3 regions of the Amycolatopsis sp. EV170708-02-1 genome follow, and region 1 is predicted to be linked to each of the others. Evidence: predicted binding sites of a transcription regulator. Region 1 holds the regulator's gene; each other region holds the start of a gene.
The links. The regulator HspR, encoded in region 1, represses chaperone genes until heat shock. The targets are predictions, from matches to a motif close to ANNTTGAGTNNNNNNNACTCAANNT.
Positions count from the first base shown of each region.

Region 2: lon (endopeptidase La) is a predicted target of HspR. The motif match lies at 1,827-1,851, and genes of this name have one in related genera.
Region 3: MJQ72_RS09710 (adenylate cyclase) is a predicted target of HspR. The motif match lies at 2,599-2,623, and genes of this name have one in related genera.

Region 1 covers NZ_CP092497.1:9,344,365-9,349,173, reverse strand. Annotated here, with positions in the region: gene MJQ72_RS43000 (globin domain-containing protein) at 1-199, shown strand, start outside; gene MJQ72_RS42995 (lytic polysaccharide monooxygenase) at 360-1,112, shown strand; gene MJQ72_RS42990 (DUF305 domain-containing protein) at 1,109-1,705, shown strand; gene MJQ72_RS42985 (heat shock protein transcriptional repressor HspR) at 1,836-2,264, opposite strand; partial or broken gene dnaJ (molecular chaperone DnaJ) at 2,270-3,441, opposite strand; gene grpE (nucleotide exchange factor GrpE) at 3,475-4,215, opposite strand; gene dnaK (molecular chaperone DnaK) at 4,212-4,809, opposite strand, start outside.
Region 2 covers NZ_CP092497.1:8,438,029-8,442,837, forward strand. Annotated here, with positions in the region: gene MJQ72_RS38460 (GNAT family N-acetyltransferase) at 1-834, shown strand, start outside; gene MJQ72_RS38465 (SAM-dependent methyltransferase) at 853-1,701, shown strand; gene lon (endopeptidase La) at 1,868-4,270, shown strand; gene MJQ72_RS38475 (hypothetical protein) at 4,437-4,637, shown strand; partial or broken gene MJQ72_RS45245 (helix-turn-helix domain-containing protein) at 4,655-4,768, shown strand; gene MJQ72_RS38480 (hypothetical protein) at 4,799-4,809, opposite strand, start outside.
Region 3 covers NZ_CP092497.1:2,097,505-2,102,313, forward strand. Annotated here, with positions in the region: gene MJQ72_RS09685 (CDP-alcohol phosphatidyltransferase family protein) at 1-567, opposite strand, end outside; gene MJQ72_RS09690 (hypothetical protein) at 605-838, opposite strand; gene MJQ72_RS09695 (hypothetical protein) at 1,077-1,661, opposite strand; gene MJQ72_RS09700 (hypothetical protein) at 1,680-2,063, shown strand; gene MJQ72_RS09705 (hypothetical protein) at 2,079-2,513, opposite strand; gene MJQ72_RS09710 (adenylate cyclase) at 2,624-3,592, shown strand; gene MJQ72_RS09715 (hypothetical protein) at 3,595-4,569, shown strand; gene MJQ72_RS09720 (adenylosuccinate synthetase) at 4,566-4,809, shown strand, end outside.

The DNA of each region.
Region 1 (4,809 bases):
CCCGGTGACCGAGGAAGGCACCATCGCCGGCGGCGACCGCGGCACGCTGGCCACGGCGGTCACGCAGCGCGGTGCTTGGCAGGAGCGCGACGTGTACGTCGCCGGGTCGCCGTCGATGATCAGGGCGACGATCGCGAAACTGCTCGCCGCGGGCACGGATCTGGCGCGGATCAAGTACGACCCCTTCACCCTGGACTGAGCCGATGCTTCGTTCGTATTAGGCCGATCGGCTGTTCCACCTGGGCTCGACGCAGCAGTAGGTCAGTGAATCATTGACCGCGGTCACCGGCGGATTTATGGTCTAGACCACATTGCTCCCCTTCACGGGAACACCGTCGTTCCATCCCCCAGGAGCCGGCATGACCGTCAAACGCAAGCTCGTGGCAGCCGCCGCCGGTGCGATCCTCGCCCCGATCGCCATCGTGGCAGTCCCGCAGGTGGCCAGCGCCCACGGCTACGTGCTGTCCCCGCCCAGCCGCCAGGCGAACTGCGCCCAAGGCAAGGTGTCCGGCTGCGGCAGCATCGTCTACGAACCCCAGAGCGTCGAAGGCCCCAAGGGCCTCCGCAGCTGCAACGGCGGGCTTCCCCAGTTCGCCGAGCTCAACGACGAGTCGAAGCCGTGGCCCGCCGCGTCGGTCGGCAACAGCGTGACCTTCAACTGGAAGTTCACCGCCTACCACCGCACCACGAACTACGAGTACTACATCGGCGGCACCAAGATCGCCGACATCAGCGGGAACAACTCCGCGCCGAAGGACCCGACGTCGCACACGGTGAGCCTCAACGGCTTCAGCGGTCGCCAGAAGGTGCTCGCCGTGTGGAACATCGCGGATACGCCGATGGCCTTCTACAGCTGCATCGACCTGCAGATCGGCGGTGGCAACCCGCCCACCACGAGCAACCCGCCGACCACCAGCAACCCGCCCACGACCTCGAACCCGCCGACCAGCACCGCCAACCCGCCCACCGGCGGCACCTGGGCGGCCGGGACGGCGTACACGGTCGGCAGCACGGTGACCTACGGCGGCGTCACCTACCGGTGCCAGATGGCGCATACGGCGATCCAGGGCTGGGAACCGCCGAACACCCCCGCGCTGTGGACCCGGCAGTGAAGCTGGCCCTCGTTCTCGTCGCCGGTCTCGTGGCCCTCGCGGGCTGCGGGGCCGGCGACGGCTCACCAGGTACCGCGGGCGCCCCGCTCTCCCCCGTCCCCCAGTCGGCCGGGGCGTCCGCGGAGTACAACGACGCCGACGTGATGTTCCTGCAGATGATGATCGCCCACAACAATCAGGGCGTGGAGATCGTCAAGCTGGTCAAGACCAAGCAGGCGCAGAAACAGGAGCTCAAGGATCTCGCGGCCGCGATCGAGGCGACGCAGCAGACCGAGACCACCGACATGCGGAACTGGCTCAAGGCCTGGGGCAAACCCGAGACGGGTTCGGCCGATCCGCACGCGCACCACCATCACGGCGGCGACGGGCTCACCGACAAGGGACTGCTCGAAGCACTGTCCAAAAAGGATGGTGCGGAGTTCAGCCTCGACTTCGCGGACATCTTCGTCGCGCACCAGCACAACGGGGTCGCGCTGGCGAGGACCGAGCTGAAGGACGGGAAGAACCCCGAGTCGAAGGCGCTGGCGCAGCGGATCCAGGACTCGCGCACCGGCGAGGTCCAGCAGATCCGGACCCTGGTGCCCGGCCAGTGACGCACCGAAGCCGTACTTCGCGTGCTTGAAGGCGTAACTCACGTGCTTGAGGCCGTAACTCGTGAGTTACGGCCTCAAGCACGCTTGTGACGTCTTCAAGCACGCGAGTGACGCGTTCGAGCACGCGAGACTAGGTGCGTTTTTTGGGCTTCCAGACCACGAGTGCCGTCTGCTGCCGCAGGGGAACGAGATCCTTGCGGTACGAGGCGTGCACGGCCGCGGCCGTCTGTTCGGCGGTGAGGTACGCCGCCGTGAGCTCTTCGGTCAGCTCGGCGATGCGCGCGCGGAGCGCGTCGACCTGGTTCTCCAGCTCGATGATCCGCTTGATGCCTGCGAGGTTGACACCGTCCTCTTGGGACAGTCGCTGCACTTCGCGCAGCAACGCGATGTCCCGCATCGAGTAACGCCGTCCACCGCCGGAGGTCCGGCCCGGCGACACGAGACCCTGGCGGTCGTAGGACCGCAGGGTCTGCGCGTGCAGGCCGGACAGCTGCGCCGCCACCGAAATGACGAACACCGGCGTGTCCTCGTCCGCACCGTGCGGCAACCCGCCGAACATCGTGCTCACCTGCCTTCGAGAAGTTCGGTGATCTCCGGTCGCGGGTCGTGGCCGGCCATGGCCTCCGCGTAGGCCTCCAGCGCTTCACGGGCCTTGTCGTCCAGTTTGGCCGGAATGGCCGCCTGCAAGGTGACCAGCAGATCGCCCTGCGAGCCGTCACGCTTCGCGATTCCCTTGCCGCGCACGCGAAGCACGCGACCGCTCGCCGTACCTTGCGGCACCTTCAGCGAGACCTTGCCCTCGAGCGTCGGCACGGTGATCGTGCCGCCGAGGGCCAGCTCCGCGAAGGACACCGGCACGGTGATCGTCAGGTCGAGGTCCTTGCGCCCGAACAACGTGTGCGGAGCGACGTGCACCCGGACGTACAGATCGCCCGGCTGCGCCCCGCCACGGCCCGGTTCGCCCTGGCCCGCCAGCCGGATTCGCTGGTCGTCGGCGACGCCCGGCGGGATCCGCACGGTCAGGGTGCGGGTGCGGGTGCTGACGCCCTCGCCCGCGCATTCCGGGCACGGGTCGTCGATGATCTTCCCGCGGCCGCGGCAGTCACGGCACGGCTCGGAGAACGCGAACGCGCCCTGGCTGCGGCTGACCAGCCCGCTGCCCTGGCAGGTCGCGCACGTCCTCGGGAAGTCCCCGGTTTCGCGCCGTTGCCACCGCAGGTGGAACAGGTCGCCGGGCTCGACAGCCGCAGCGGCAGGGTCGCGCCCTTGACCGCCTCGGCGAAATCGATCCGGACGTCGGTCTCCACGTCCGCGCCGCGTTGCGGCCGGTTCGCCGTGGCACCGGCCGCGGCGCCGCGGCGGCCGAACAGCCCGCCGAGGATGTCGCCGAGACCGCCGAAGCCGCCCTGCTGCTGACCCGCCTGGCCGAAGATGTCGCCGACGTCGAAACCGCCGCCGCCACCACCGCCCGGGAAGCCGAAGCCACCGGGACCGCCGGAGCCGAAGAGGCGGCGAGCCTCGTCGTACTCCTTGCGCTTGGACGTGTCGGACAGCACGCCGTACGCCTCGGAGACCGCCTTGAACTTCTTCTCGGCCTCCGCGTTGCCCGCGTTGGCGTCGGGGTGGTTCTCCTTGGCGAGCTTGCGGTACGCCTTCTTGATCTCGTCCGCGGTGGCGTCGGAGGAGACGCCCAGTTCACGGTAGAAGTCCTTACCGATCCATTCCCGTGCACTCACCGAACGTCTCCTCCTTTCACGCCGTATCGCCGATCAGCGGTTGTTCTCATCGAAAAGTTCGCCCTCGAGCGGCAGCTCGCCGCCCACCGGCGGGTCCACCGGGGCGTCGCCGCCCGGCTCGTGGTCGGTGACCCCGACCATCGCCGGGCGCAGCACACGCTCGCCGAAGCGGTAACCGCGGCGCATGACCATGGTGACCGTCGGCCCGGTGACGTCCGGCGACGTGCTGTGCTGCACCGCCTCGTGCACGCTCGGGTCGAAGGGCTCGCCCTCGGTGCCGAACGGTTCGAGGCCCGACCGCTGCAGGCTGCCGACCAGCTTCTCGCCGACCGCCTTGAAGGCACCGGTCAGATCGCCGTGCTGCTCCGCGCGCTCGAGGTCGTCGAGCAGCGGGAGCAGGTCTCCGACGACCGACGCCTTCGCGCCGACGACGACCTGCTCGCGGTCGCGATCGACCCGCTTGCGGTAGTTGGCGTACTCCGCCTGGAGGCGCTGGAGGTCGGCGGTGCGTTCCGCCAGCTCCTTCTCCAGGCCGGTGGCCACCGACACCGAATCGTCCACAAGGGACTCCCCGAGGCCGGGGCCCGCGTGTGCCGCGGGCTCCGGCTCGGTGGCCTCTTCGGCCGGGGCGGCGTGCTTAGGGCCGTCCTGGGGTTCGGCGGCCGGGGCGGCCGGGCGGATCTCGCCGGTCAGCGGGTCGATCCGCCTACGGTCCCGCACGACCACCGGTTCCTCCGGGCCCCGGCCCTCGGTTTCGTCGTAGCGTCCCGTCACTTCTTGTCCTTCTCGTCCTCTTCGACGATCTCGGCGTCGACGACGTCGTCCGCCTTGGCCTGCGAACCGGTGCCCGCGCCCGCCGCACCGGCGGCGCCTTCACCGGCGGCGCCTTCGGCGCCCGGGGTGGCGTTGGCGTAGAGCGCGGTGCCCAGCTCCTGCGAAGCGGTGTTCAGCTTCTCGATGGACTCGCGGATCTTCGCCGAGTCGGTGCCCTTGAGCGCCTCGTTGGCCTCGTCGATCGCGGACTTCACCTTGCCCTTGAGCTCGTCGGGCAGCTTGTCCTCGTTGTCCTTGACGAACTTCTCGGTCTGGTAGACGAGCGTCTCCGCCTGGTTGCGGGTCTCCGCCTCCTCGCGGCGCTGCTTGTCCTCCTCGGCGTGCGCCTCGGCGTCCTTGACCATGCGCTCGATGTCGTCCTTCGGCAGCGCGGAGCCACCGGTGATCGTCATCGACTGCTCCTTGTTCGTGCCGAGGTCCTTCGCGAGGACGTGCACGATGCCGTTGGCGTCGATGTCGAAGGTGACCTCGATCTGCGGCACGCCACGCGGGGCGGGCGGGAGACCGGTCAGCTCGAACATGCCGAGCTTCTTG
Region 2 (4,809 bases), 910 kb from region 1:
CTCTCCGCGACAGCGGGCGACTCGGCCGCCGCCGGATTGTCGGTACGGACCGAAGCGGGCCCCGATTCTGTTGACTCTCCGTGGCGGGCCCTCGTCGAGCATCGCCTCGAAGCCCGCCTCACCGGCCCCAGCCCGGAAGCGGCCCTCGACGCATTACTCACCCGATGGGATGAACATCTGAAGACCGTGGCCCCACCTGGGGATGTCGAGACGGCGGCGACCGTGGTGCGGCCCAGCCGGGACTCCCCCGGCTCGGCCGAATTACTGCGTCGCGGCTTCGCGCCGGTGCTGGTGATCGCGGTCCGCCCGGCCGACCGGCTCGCCGTGACCGGACCGCCCGCCACTCCCGGCGTGCACATCCGGCCCGCCGAAGTGGATGATCTCGAAACCGCCGTCGGACTGGAACTGGAATTGCAGCGTTATGACGCGCAGTTCGGTTCTGTCACTTTGCGCGAGGGCGCGGAGGAAACGATCACGGCGGACCTGTCGAAAGAGCTGGGCCGGGAAAATCCGACGTTGTGGATCGCCGAGCTGTACGGCCGTCCGCTGGGCATGGTGCGGGTGCAGTTCCCCGGCGACACGGCGTGGATCCGCGGCCGGGTCGCGGCCGAGAAGGTCGGCTACCTGTCGTCGCTGGCGGTGGCGGAACAGGCTCGTTCGAGCGGGGTGGGGACCGCGCTCGCCGCGCACGCGCACCAGGTCTTCGACGAATGCGGCACCGACGCCGTGCTGCTGCACCACGCGCTGGCCAATCCGCGCTCGACACCGTTCTGGTACGCGCAGGGCTACCGGCCGCTCTGGACGTACTGGCGGCGGCGACCGGCCGTCCCGTGATCCGGATAGGCTCGTTTCGTGACGAGGGACGATGACGCGGCCCCGGTGGCGCCGACCGGGGTCGACACCGAGAAGCCGTCCGCGGCGAGGATCTACGACTGGTTCCTCGGCGGGACACACAACTGGGCGGTCGATCGAGAGTTCGCCCGGGCACTGGAAAAGCAGTGGCGCTGGGTCAAACCGGGCGCGCGGCACAACCGCGAGTTCATGAACCGCGTCGTGCGCGCGGCGCTGGACGCCGGCATCCGGCAGTTCATCGATCTGGGCTCCGGTGTCCCGACAGCCGGGAACGTGCACGAGATCGTGCAAGAGGAACTGGAGCCCGGCGATACGGCGAAGGTCGTGTACGTCGACTACGAGCCGGTGGCGGTGGCGCACGCGGAGCTGATCCTCGAACGCCACGAGGCGACCGACTGGGCGGGGATCGTCCAGGCGGACATGCGGCGACCGAAGGACGTCCTGCGGCATCCGGAGACGCTGCGGCTGATCGATTTCGACCAGCCGGTGTGCCTGATGATGATGGCCGTCCTGCATTTCGCCGGGCCGCACGACGATCCGCCCGCACTGGTCGCGACGTACCGGAACGCGCTCGCGCCGGGCAGCTGGCTGGGGCTGTCGCATATGAGCTTCGGCGGCCAGACCGGCAAGGACGCCGACGGGCTGCACTGGATGGTCGAGCAGTACCGGAAGACGAGCAATCCGGTGTGGATGCGGGACCGCGAAGAGATCGAGCCGCTCTTCGGTGACTGGCCGCTGCTGGAGCCCGGCGTCGTCCACCTTCCGGACTGGCGGCCCGTGCGGGAGCTGCGGCGGGACGAAGAAGGCGCCCGGCCGTTCGCCTGGTGCGGCGTCTCGGTCCACCCCTGACCTCCGACCTCTCGCCGGTGCGCGTCGCGTTTAGCGGGCTAAAGGCGACGCGCACCGCGCAGAGGTCGGATGAGTAGGTGATCGCTGACGGCGAACGCGCGGAGGAAACAAACGGGTCGATCGGAGAGTTGAGCTAGACAGACTCAACTAACCGAGGAGTGCACAGATGACCGACAACCGCCTCCTGCCCGTCCTCCCGCTCGATGACGACGTCGTGCTGCCGGGCATGATCGTCCCGCTCGACCTCGCCGACACGGAGACGCGCGCCGCGGTGGAGTCCGCCCAGGCCAACACGCCTGCCCAGGCTTCCTTCCCGGGGATCCGGTCCAGCGCCGCCACCAAGGCCGAGGTGCTGATCGTCCCCCGCGTCCACGGCGAGTACGCCGAGCTCGGCACCATCGCGACCGTCGAGCGCATCGGGCGGGTGCCCGGCGGCAAGACCGCGGTGCTGTTGCGCGGCACCCGCCGCGCCGTCGTCGGCCGCATCGCCGACGGCCCCGGCGCCGCCCGCTGGGTCCACGCCGAGGTCGCGACCGAGACCACCGACGACAACTCCGCGAAGCTCGCGTCCGAGTACAAGAGCGTCGTCCTCGCGATCCTCCAGCAGCGTGGCGGCTGGCAGATGATCGACGCGGTCCAGGAGGTCAAGGACCCGTCCGCGCTCGCCGACCTCGCGGGCAACTCGTCGTACCTGAACACCGAGCAGAAGCTCGAACTGCTCACCGCGCTCGACGTTTCGGCACGGCTCGAAAAGGCCCTCGAATGGAGCCGCGAGCAGCTGGCCGAACTCGAGGTCACCGACACCATCCGCAAGGACGTCCAGGAGGGCATGGAGAAGCAGCAGAAGGAGTTCCTGCTGCGCCGCCAGCTCGAAGCGATCCGCAAGGAGCTGGGCGAACTCGACGGCACGGCCAACGACGACGACTACCGCGCCCGCGTCGAGGCCGCCGAGCTGCCGGACGCGGTCAAGAAGGCCGCACTGTCCGAAGTGGACAAACTGGAGCGCACCTCCGACCAGTCCCCCGAGGGCGGCTGGATCCGCACGTGGCTGGACACGGTCCTCGAACTGCCGTGGAACGAGCGCACCACCGACGTCCACGACATCGCCGCCGCGCGCGACATCCTCGACGCCGACCACGCCGGTCTCGACGACGTGAAGGAACGCATCATCGAGTACCTGGCCGTGCGCAAACGTCGCGCGGAGTCGGGCCTCGGCCCCGTCGGCGGGCGCCGTTCGGGCGCGGTGCTGGCGCTCGCCGGCCCTCCCGGGGTCGGCAAGACGTCGCTCGGCGAGTCCGTGGCGAAGGCGATGGGCCGCAAGTTCGTCCGCGTCGCGCTCGGTGGCATCCGCGACGAGGCGGAGATCCGCGGTCACCGCCGCACCTACGTCGGCGCGCTGCCCGGCCGGATCGTCCGCGCCATCAAGGAAGCGGGCTCGATGAATCCGGTCGTGCTGCTCGACGAGATCGACAAGGTCGGCGCCGACTACCGCGGCGACCCGACGGCCGCACTGCTGGAGGTGCTGGACCCGGAGCAGAACCACACCTTCCGCGACCACTACCTCGAGGTCGAGCTCGACCTGTCCGACGTCGTGTTCCTCGCGACGGCGAACGCGCTCGAAACCATCCCCGGCCCGCTGCTGGACCGGATGGAGCTGGTCACCCTCGACGGCTACACCGAGCACGAGAAGGTCACCATCGCCCGCGACCACCTGCTCCCCCGCGAGCTGGAGCGCGCCGGTCTCGGCAAGGACGACGTCACGCTGACCGACGGCGCGTTCAGCCGCATCGCCGCCGAGTACACGCGGGAAGCCGGGGTGCGCAACGCGAACCGGACCATCGCGAAGGTTCTGCGGAAGGTGGCGACCAAGGTCGCGCTGGACGAGGTCGCGCTGCCGCTGACGATCGACGCCGACGGGCTGGAGACCTACCTCGGCCGCCCACGGCACCTGCCGGAGTCCTCGCTGCCCGCGTCGACCCAGCGCACGTCGACCCCGGGCGTGGCCACCGGGCTGGCGGTGACCGGTGCCGGCGGTGACGTCCTCTACATCGAGGCGTCGCTGGCGGATCCGGAGTCCGGCTCCACCGGGCTGTCGCTGACCGGTCAGCTGGGTGACGTGATGAAGGAGTCGGTGCAGATCGCGTTGTCGTACCTGCGTTCGCGCGGCGCGGAGCTGGAACTCCCGGTCGGCGATCTGAAGGACCGCGGCATCCACGTGCACGTCCCGGCGGGCGCGGTGCCCAAGGACGGGCCGAGCGCCGGTATCACGATGACGACCGCCCTCGCGTCCTTGCTTTCGGGTCGGGTCGTGAAGTCGGACGTCGCGATGACCGGTGAGGTGTCGCTGACCGGGCGCGTGCTGCCGATCGGCGGGGTCAAGCAGAAGCTGCTGGCCGCGCACCGGGCCGGGATGAAGACGGTGATCATCCCGCAGCGCAACGAGCCCGATCTGGACGACGTCCCGGCCGAAGTGCTGGCACAGCTGGACGTCCACGCCGTGGCGAACGTCCGCGACGTGCTGGACATCGCGCTGGCCCCGGCGACGGCTCCGGTCGCCCAAGCGGCGTAACGGCGCGAGGCCGAAGCCCCGGATCTCTTCGCGGGATCCGGGGCTTTCGGCTTCCGAGATCCGGACGAACCCGGACATTGACTCGCCTTAAACTCCCTATCACGTTTTGATAACGTACATTGCGTGCCACCCAGCCGGGGTGCGTGATCCTTGAGAGGGCAAGGTCATGAGTCAAGGAATTCTTTCCCCGTTGCGGCCGAGGCGCAGGTGCGTTTCGGCCGGTCAGATCGTCTGTCTGAGCATTCTCACCGGATTCACCGCGGCGCTGACCTTCGCCGGCACCAGCTCCACGATCGCCGCCGGGATCGCCATCGCCCTGTTCGGCGCCGTTCTCCGCCAACCCGCGCCCGCCAAGGCACTCCGATGAACACGGAAGCGGAGTTCATGGCGCGGCTGCGCGAACTCCGTGACCGAAGCGGCCTCAGCATCCGCGCGCTGGCTGCCGCGACCGGCTGGTCCCGCAGCACCTTGGCCGACCTGCTGGCCCGGAACAGCTTGCCCAGCAACGAAAACCAGATGCGAGTCCTGTTACGCGCCCT
Region 3 (4,809 bases), 2.4 Mb from region 1:
GTACAGCACGCCCGAATAGACGTACAGGACCGCACCCCATGCCGTGAAGGCGTAGCCGATCGGGCGGGCGATGGCGGCGATGTCGGAACCGCCCTGGGTGAGCAGCAGGAACGGGAAGGCGTACATCAGCACGAAGGTGGCGCCCTTGCCGATGTAGGTGACCTCCGGCGGGGCGAACCCCCGGCGCCGCAGCAGCAGGACGCAGACGCCGAGGACGGCCTCCCGGACGACCAGCGGGACCACCAGCCACCACGGGATGATGTCGCGGATCAGGAAGGCGATGAGGGTCGCGAGGATGTAGAGCCGGTCGGCGGCGGGGTCGAGCAGCTGGCCGAGCCGCGACATCTGGTTGAGCCAGCGGGCGAGTTTGCCGTCGAGCCAGTCGGTGAGCGCGCTGAACACGAGCAGCGCGAGCGCCCAGCCGTCCTCCTTCGGGCCGAGGAGCAGCCACAGGAAGACCGGCACCCCGGCGAGCCGGAGGATCGAAAGCATGTTGGGGACGTTCAGGGCCTGCCGCAGCAGAGAAGGCTCTTCGCTGGTCACGCTCGGTTCGGGGGGCGTACTCACCCGCTCAGCCTATCCAGCGGCGGCAGGTCCTCCCGCGTCAGCTGGCCCGGGTGTGCGTCCAGCCGCGGCGTTGCAGGTCCGCGCTGGTCAGCGCCACGGGCCTGCCTCGGTGGTCGGTGCCCATCCAGCGAGGGTGGCCCGCCGAGTTCTCCAGGACGTACGGGCGGCCGCCACACCAGACGACGGTGCACGGGGCCGTCGGGGGAAGCTCCGTGCTCGCCGGTGCGGTGGCCTGGGGTGACGCGGGGTCGGTCTGTTCGTCGGTCTTCATCGCTCTCACGGTTTCGGTGACGGGGACTGGGACACGCCGGAGCGCTACTTGTCTTTTCGGCAGAACGGGGCCGCGCGTTAACGGCTCGGCGCCGGATTCGTCCGATCGGTTCGCGACGACAGCATGGTGTTGCCGCGCCGTGAACGGCATATTAATTGTCCACAGTGGACAGTGATTGTGCGGTCCTCGCTTATCGCGGCGGCGGGGGCGCGATAGCCTCCCGCGAACCGAACGTGGCTCAATGCCACGACATCGGGCCCGGCCGGGTCAGAATGGGCCGGCCACGACCGGCCGACGAAAGGATCGCCTTGCCCGTCTCGACGACCACGGGAACGTGGCGGCGCCTGTTCGCGGTCTGTGCCGCCGCCGGAACGCTCGCCGCCTGTTCGGGCGAAGATCCGCCACCGCCTGTCACTTCGACGTCGGTCGCACCGCCCGCGCCCCCGTCGAGTGTTTCCCCCGTGTCGGTGCCGCCGATCCCGTCGCAAACCGCGCCGAGTCCGTCCGCCGCACCGACTTCCGCTCCCGAACCGAAACCCGCTGAACCGGTACAGGGTTCGTGCGGAACGGTCACCGCGGCGAGCGGGCTGACCTTGCAGGTGCTCAACGGGCCGGGCGTCTCCTGCGCGGAGGCGACCGGGATCGTCGATTCGTTCCACAAGAGGATCGCCGGACGCCAGTCCGCGGGCTCGGACGAACCGGTCAGCGAGACCGTGGACGGCTGGCTGTGCGTCTCCGGTGCTCCCGCCGCCCAGGGCGGCACGAGTTGCAGCAAGGGCGAGCAGAACGTGTTCGCCGCCGTAGTCCCCGTCGAATGAACCATCCCCGAGAAGAAGGGCCCATGAAGAGCCTCGCCGTGCTTCCCGCCGCGCTCGCCGTCGTCCTGCTGAGCGGCTGCGGAGCCGATCCCGCGCCCTCGGCCGCGCCGCCGCCGTCATCCCCGGCCGCCGCGGCGGACCAGGCCCTCGCCGGAACACCGTGCGGCGAAGTCGCCGGACTTCAAGGCGCGAAGAACAAGGTCGTGGCACGCGGGAAGACCGACTGCGCCGAAGCGACACAGGTGCTCACGGACTACTTCGCCAAGCTGACACCCGCCGAAGCGGCGTCACCACAGGGTCCCGGCCCCGTGGTGATCGGCGCATGGACCTGCGGGAGCGGGCCGAACGATCCGGTGACGAGCTGTTCGACCGAGGACGAGCGGCAGATCGAAGCCACCCGGAACTGAGAACGCCCGGCGGCGTCAGCGCTCACGACGCCGCCGGGTCCGGTCCATCCGGTACAGGACGCCGAGCCCGATCAGCATGCCCAGCAGCACCAGGCCGCACAGCGCGACCATCACCAGGCTCAACACCCGGTTGGACCTCGACGGGTAAGCGAATCCGTCGCCGGCGAAGATCCTGTCGCCCTCCGTGACCCTGTCGCCGTCGATCCTCCCGCGAGCGGCGCGCCCGTCGTCGAACCGCCACTCCGCCTCGCAATAGGGAAACCGGCCACTCATCGGCGGGCCTTCCTCGACGCATCCGGAGACGGCGGTGACCGTGACGTCCTCTCCGGTGTTCAGCTCGCGCACGCGGTCGCCGAGGGCGCCCCCGGTCACCCACAACAGGAAAACGAACGGGATCCCGGCCAGCAGCATCCGGGCGGGGACCCCGGGTTTCCGCGGTTCACCTGACAAGAAAGTCCTTTCCGTTCGGCTGTTTCAGGCTATTCGGCGAAGTGGCGGAGCGGCACGGGATTTGTACCCACCCCCTTGCCACCTAGGTAAGAGTCGTCTAGACTCAAACTATGCTCACCAGGGAAGAAGCCGTGAAGGCGGTCGAGAACACGGCCGACGCGGCCGCACTGTTCGCCCGCCACCGCTACCGCGAACTGGCGGCCGTGCTCCACCCCGACCGCAACCCCGGCGACGCGCGGGCCCACCGCGCGGCCGCCCTGCTCAACCGCCTCCACGACGAGTGGAAACGGCCCCGGCGGCAGACGGTCACCACGGCGACGTCGGAATACACCCTCCTCGCGCCGCACGCGGTGGGCAGTGTCGCCACGACCTACCGGACCACCGGCCCGCATCTGGTCAAACTCGTCCGCGATCCGGCGCACAATCCGCTGATCCACGCCGAATGGGAGGCGTTGCGCGCGCTCGACGGCTTCACCGAACGGCACCGGTGGCTGCGCCCCTACTACCCGCGGCTGCTCGACACGTCGGGGCCGGTCGCGAGGGGCGACCGCGCGTTCAGCGTTCTCGATCCGCTCGTCGACGGCTTCATCACCCTCGCCGACATCGGGAAGGCCTTCCCCGGCGGGCTCGACGGCCGCGACTACGCCTGGATACACCGTCGCCTCCTGCGTGCCGTGGCAGGCGCGCATCGGGCGGGTGTCGTCCACGGCCATCTCACCGCGGACAACGTGCTCGTCCATCCCGGACAGCACGGCATCGTCCTCGTGGGCTGGTCCTTCGCCGTCGAGGACGGCGTGCTCCCGCTGGCGGCGGACAAGTCCGTCGGCTACCCGCCGGAAGTCCACAAAGGACTGCCGATGACCGCGGCCACCGACGTCCACATGCTCCACACCTTGATGCTGGAACTCCTGGCACCGGGCGAAACCCGCCAGCGCGAGTTCGCCAAGTGGTGTCTCCAGGAGATCCCGGCACAACGACCCGAGGCCGCCGATCTGCTCGACGAGTACGACGAACTGCTCGCCGACCTGTACGGCCCTCGCACCTTCCGACCGTTCACCATCCCCGAGACAGGAGCCTGACCATGGGACACGGACACTGGGACGACAACGCCTACGCCGCCGCGAAGACCTTCCGCGCGGCCAAGGGTGAGGACGATTTCGGCTACACCGCCGATCTCCGCTCCAAGCCCGCGAAGGACTGGAAGGTCGCGCCCGCGCTGGACCCGCTGAACGCCGTGCGGGAATGCCGGGATTCGGCCGACCACACCGATTCGACGCCGATCGCGGTGCTGTTCGACGTCACCGGGTCGATGCGCCGGGTGCCGCGGATCATGCAGGGCAAGCTCGGCAAACTGCACGGCCTGCTGAAGCGCCGGGGCTACCTGGCCGACCCGCAGGTGCTGTTCGGCGCCATCGGCGACGCCGACAGCGACCGGGTTCCCTTGCAGGTCGGGCAGTTCGAATCGGACAACCGGATGGACGAGCAGCTGCGCACGATCTTCCTCGAAGGCGGTGGCGGCGGGCAGAAGAGCGAGTCCTACGAACTGGCCGCGTACTTCATGGCCCGCCACGTGGTGACCGACGCGTGGCAGAACCGCGGCCGCAAGGGCTATCTGTTCATCATCGGCGACGAACTGAACAAGCCCGCGCTGGAGGCCCGCCACATCCGCCGCGTGATCGGGGACGACGTGCGGGAGGACATCGACCCGGCCTCGGTGTACCGGGAGCTGGCGCGCAAATGGCACGTCTACTTCGTGCTGCCGAACCAGTCCTCGTACTACAACGACCCGCAGATCGGCGAGCACTGGAGCGATCTGCTCGGCCAGAACTTCCTGAAGCTCGACGACCCGGGCGCGGTGTGCGAACTGATCGCCGCCACCATCGGGCTGGAGGAACGGGTGGTCGACGTCGACCGGGCGCTCGCCGACCTGGCGGACGTCGGCTCGGTCGCCGAAAGCAAGGCGGTCGGCAAGGCGCTGGCGAAACTGGGCACCAAATCGGTCGTCACCTCGGCGGTGCCCGAGGCCGGCGGTCCGAGCGACGTGGTGCTGCGATGAGTCTTCTCGGCGGTCACGTGGTGGTGGTCGGGCTCGGCTTCGGCGACGAAGGCAAGGGCGCGGTGGTCGACGCGCTCTGCGCCGCCCGGCCCACCACCGCGGTGGTCCGCTTCAACGGGGGCGCGCAGGCCGCGCACAACGTCGTCGTGGACGGACGGCACCACACCTTCAGCCAGTTCGGGGCGGGCACGTTCGCCGGCGTGCCCACCCATCTGTCGCGGTTCGTGCTCGTCGAGCCGT